DNA from 2 places in the Paenibacillus sp. FSL E2-0177 genome. Region 1 is predicted to be linked to the other one. Evidence: riboswitches for the same ligand, from Rfam matches in the RefSeq annotation. Region 1 holds a riboswitch; the other holds the start of a gene.
The links. Region 1 has a riboswitch for preQ1 ahead of MHI25_RS06475 (queuosine precursor transporter). Riboswitches for the same ligand answer to the same signal wherever they lie in the genome.
Positions count from the first base shown of each region.

Region 2: it holds a riboswitch for preQ1, as region 1 does, so the genes downstream of both, queF (preQ(1) synthase) here and MHI25_RS06475 (queuosine precursor transporter) in region 1, are expected to answer to the same signal.

Region 1 is NZ_CP150307.1:1,448,024-1,450,432, reverse strand. Features, by position in the region: gene MHI25_RS06480 (AMP-binding protein) at 1-127, opposite strand, end outside; gene MHI25_RS06475 (queuosine precursor transporter) at 399-1,112, opposite strand; PreQ1 riboswitch class I at 1,123-1,168, opposite strand; gene MHI25_RS06470 (methyl-accepting chemotaxis protein) at 1,430-2,409, shown strand, end outside.
Region 2 is NZ_CP150307.1:3,796,622-3,799,030, reverse strand. Features, by position in the region: gene murB (UDP-N-acetylmuramate dehydrogenase) at 1-328, shown strand, start outside; gene MHI25_RS16940 (hypothetical protein) at 393-728, opposite strand; PreQ1 riboswitch class I at 1,041-1,084, shown strand; gene queF (preQ(1) synthase) at 1,248-1,721, shown strand; gene queC (7-cyano-7-deazaguanine synthase QueC) at 1,751-2,409, shown strand, end outside.

The DNA of each region.
Region 1 (2,409 bases):
AGCCATTCGCGATTCTCCGCATCGTTTTTACTAATGTGGCATAGGTATGACTTGCTTGGTCATGGGTTAAGGCAATGCTGTCGGGCTGCTGTGCTGCATGACGCAGTATAGGAACTACTAGATTCATCCTGATCACACCTGTTCGTAATTTCTGTGACTACCGATTATATACATTCTCTTCAATCGGACTGCCCCGCAAGTCCAGCCCAAACTAAAGGATATGTGATAAGCGCCGGCGCTCCTGTTAAACTAACCCGCTAGAATTGCTACGATAGCTTATTTTAGCTTTATATTATTTTTATGTACACATCTTTCATGTAACGATTAAGTCCATCTTACAACGAAAAAACAGCCAGCACGCATCGATTATGATCGGTACGCGCTGGCTGTATTGTTGTTTAGTCCTTCTTTTGAACGGATGATGGTGAACCCTCTTCAGCAAAAGTAAAGGTTCGGGCGATATATAAGATAGGTGTGCTTACTGCGGTTAGTAAGAACTTCGCTAGATAAGTCGTAAGCAAAATTTCAAGCCATACATTCCAGTCATACAAGCCCGCAAACGCAATGGTACAGAAAATAAGTGTATCCACAAAGGAGCTAATCATCGTACTACCGTTGGAACGAATCCACAGCTGACTTGAGGTGCTGTAATATTTACGAATCCAAGAGTACAACCGAACATCTAGGAACTGACTAATGAAGTAAGCAGTAAGACTACCCAAAGCTAGTCGAGGCATCAGCCCAAAAATCGTCTCCAAAGAAGACTGAGCGATATCGGTCTCCTGCGGCTTAAATACTAATACCATCTGCATAATGACTGTAGTCATAAGCAAGGTGAAGAAACCAAACCAGACCGCTTTACGTGCTTCCGCTCTTCCGTACTTCTCATTAAGTAAATCGCTGGTCATATATAAAGTGACATACATCGTATTTCCGAGTGTCATCACAATATCAAATGGCATAGCAATCGTCTTAGCTACCTGAATGTTAGCAATTACAGTAGCAATACCTACCCAGGCATACATTCCACTTTTCCCGAACAAGCGGTAACAGAGTAGAAAAAAAGCAAAATTGACAATAACAAATAAAACTCCCCACAGCAAATTAAACATATTACTGAAATTCCTCCTAGTTTTGTTTACGCGGGATGGTTACGAACCGCGGCTTACAATATTAAATTTTCGGAACAAAACATTAATACTCTATCACAATAGCGCTTAACAATCCATAAAAATAATATTTTTATATGAAATTGGTAGTTCCATTTCTTTTTTTTCGCCAATTATCTAAAATAGTCAGCAATAATTCATTTTTTTCAGAAAAAAATGCTCTATAGGACAAAACTTTCACTATTCATCCAGAGGTTAATTCTATAGAATAGTATCAAACACCTTATTCCCGATCCATTTAGTAGAAATATGACATAACTATGGAATATATCTCGGGTCGCCAATTTCCAGCAGTTGGCATGGAGTATCTAGTGAAGACTAAAAAAGAAATGACCTCACCGTCCATAAAAAAAGGAGAGAACGATATGTTTCGTATCAAGCATTCGATCAGTCGCAAATTTACGCGTTTATTATTTGTTGTTCTGTTGCTCACGTCTCTTTTGTTAAGCACCAGCTTCTATTTTATCTCTATCAGTATCTTCAACAGCTATGTTATGCCGCAGATTAACAAAATCCTTACTGCCGCTGCTCAGGACGTATATAAGAATCTCAACGTAATGCACGCCCAGCAAACCCTAAATAAGAACGATCAGTCTGCCACCAATCTCGAGTTCTATTTTCAGGAAAAGAGGAAACAACATGGAGTGGAAACCATTTTTCTGGTCAATCTGAAAGGGAAAGAAGCTGAGATTCTATCCGCAGATCACGATGCAAAATTGCAACGGGCAGAAAGTGTCACCGTATCCTCTGCAATGCAACAAGCCTCTAAAGGAAAAACTGGACTAAGCGATACATATAGCGACGCACATGGTATACATAAAACAGCTTATATCGGTATTCCCGGAAGTACGATGGTTATCGGTGTAAGCAGTGACGTAAGCTTCATTCAAGAAAAAACAGACAGTATTCTATGGACAAGTGCCGGAATCACACTTCTGACGTTGATCATCGGCCTAACTGGTGCATGGTTCATGAGTGTGCGTATAACACGTCCAATCTCAAAACTGGCAGCTTATAGTGCCCGGCTCGCAGAGGGAGATTTCACCGAAGAATTATCAGTTAAAGGAAATGACGAAGTTGCACAGTTGTCCGTAAGCTTCCAAGCGATGACCCAACGCCTGAAAGAAATGATTGGACATGTACTGGTAACCTCTAATACTGTCGTTGCGGATTCCAACTCTTTAAAAGAACGTGTTGAGGTTCTCAATGATATGGCGGAACACTCCAGCTCATCGGTAAT
Region 2 (2,409 bases), 2.3 Mb from region 1:
TTCCGGTGATGTTTTAACGATCAAGGCAAAAATGGATGAACTAACTTATTTACGTGAATCGAAGCAACCGCTTGAGTATCCATCCTGTGGGAGTGTATTTAAGCGGCCTCCAGGCCGTTTTGCAGGTCAGTTAATTCAAGAGAGCGGCTTACAGGGTACAAGAATCGGCGGTGCTGAGGTATCCAAGAAGCATGCGGGATTTATTGTGAATGCAGATAATGCAACAGCCAGTGATTACATCGGGCTAATCCACCATGTAAGAGCGACTGTGAAGGATAAATTCGGTGTAGAGCTGGAAACTGAAGTGGAGATCATTGGAGAAGAATAAACGATAAGCAAAAAGAGCCCGCAGATCGCTGTGGGCTCTTTTTGCTTATCATAATCATGTTCGTTTAATCTACTGAAAGGGTGTAATTAGCTCTGTCCGTAGTTATTTCTGCCTTGCGGTCGGCTAAGTCTACGATTTGAAGACCTTCAACAGCTAAATCATAAGTGGATTGTGGCAGGGATACCAGTTCACCATCGGCGTTAAGTGTGCTGCCGAAACCTCTTAATATCAGTGCACTTCCAAGATATTCATCAATTACGTCGTCTGCACTCCGGAAATCTACGGACTCTAAATTGAAATGAACTTTATCCAAATCACGAAGTTCTTTCTTTTCAATAGCGATTGTTTCATTCAAATGATTGTTAAGCCAATCCATAAGCTGCTGTATACTTTGTTCCATAAAATGCTCCCACCCTTAGCTCGAAGATTATTATGAATAAGTTACCCCTTTCTTAGGATTTGAATCCTTTTTTTTGCCACATCTTAATTAACCATATGAATAGTTCATGTGATTAAAAAGAAATCCGCGATCAAATTGCCGTGGTTTTTGAGCTTCCTAATCTCTACATACGCAGGTCTATCCACGTTAACCTGGAGTTATTTGCTGATCTATATAAGGTAACAGTAAAGAGTAGAACTTGTCAGGAGCGGGCTACCCATGGTATAGTTCAAGACGCAATATGCTTTAAGAAGAAGTCTGCGCTAAAGTTGTGCAGGAGAGGTTCGCGAACTCCCTCTATAAAAAACTAAGAATATATTAAACAGTACAAGCGGTTGCTGTCCTTTATACGGACGTTGCTTCCGTTTCTTCTTAGTGGAGCCAAGTTTTCGAAATCTCGTTCTTCTTTCCATTACCGGCCAAGGCCGAAGGAAAAGAGAGGGGTTTTTTGTCGTGTCAGAAGGAAGATTGAAAGAGGAAATGCAGGAAGTTACTTTGCTTGGTAATCAGGGAACACAGTACAAGTTTGGTTATGATCCAGACATTCTGGAGGTGTTTGATAACAAACATCCCGGGCGTGATTATTTTGTTAAATTCAACTGCCCTGAGTTCACTAGCTTGTGTCCTGTAACGGGTCAGCCGGATTTTGCCACGCTGTATATTTCGTATATTCCTGAACAAAAAATGGTGGAATCCAAATCATTAAAGCTGTATCTGTTTAGCTTCCGCAACCATGGTGATTTTCATGAGGACTGTGTCAACATTATTATGAATGATCTGATCTCACTGATGGATCCGCGTTACATTGAGGTATGGGGCAAGTTCACTCCGCGCGGAGGCATTTCAATTGATCCTTATTGCAACTATGGAAGACCGGGTACGAAGTATGAGGCGATGGCGGAACACCGCTTAATCAATCACGACCTCTATCCAGAAAAAGTGGACAACCGCTAAATTCCAACTTGTGATAAGGAGAGATTCATATGAACAAAAAAGCACTCGTCGTATTCAGCGGCGGACAAGATAGCACCACTTGCCTGATTTGGGCATTGCAGCAGTATGAGGAAGTGCAGGTAGTTACCTTCAACTATAATCAACGTCATGCGGCTGAAATCGAAGTTGCAACAGAGATAGCAGCTAAGTTTAATGTAAAACAGCATATTCTTGATCTGGGGCTGCTCAATCAGCTGGCACCCAATGCACTTACCCGTCAGGATATAGATATCGTGGCTGGTGAAGGAGATGAGCTTCCAAGTACTTTCGTCGATGGACGGAATTTGTTGTTTTTATCTTTTGCCGCAATATTAGCTAAACAACTGGGGTACTCCCATATCGTCACTGGGGTTTGCCAAACGGACTTTAGCGGTTATCCGGACTGCCGTGATGTTTTTGTGAAATCATTGAATGTTACGCTGAACTTATCTATGGACTATGAGTTTGCGATCCACACTCCCCTAATGTGGCTGGATAAAAAAGAAACGTGGAAAATGGCCGATGCACTGGGGTATTTTGATTATGTTCGCGAACACACACTGACCTGTTACAACGGTATTATTGGCAGTGGCTGCGGTACTTGTCCAGCCTGTCTATTGCGTCAGCGTGGTCTTGAGCAATATGAGGCGGAGAGAATGGAGGCCGGTTC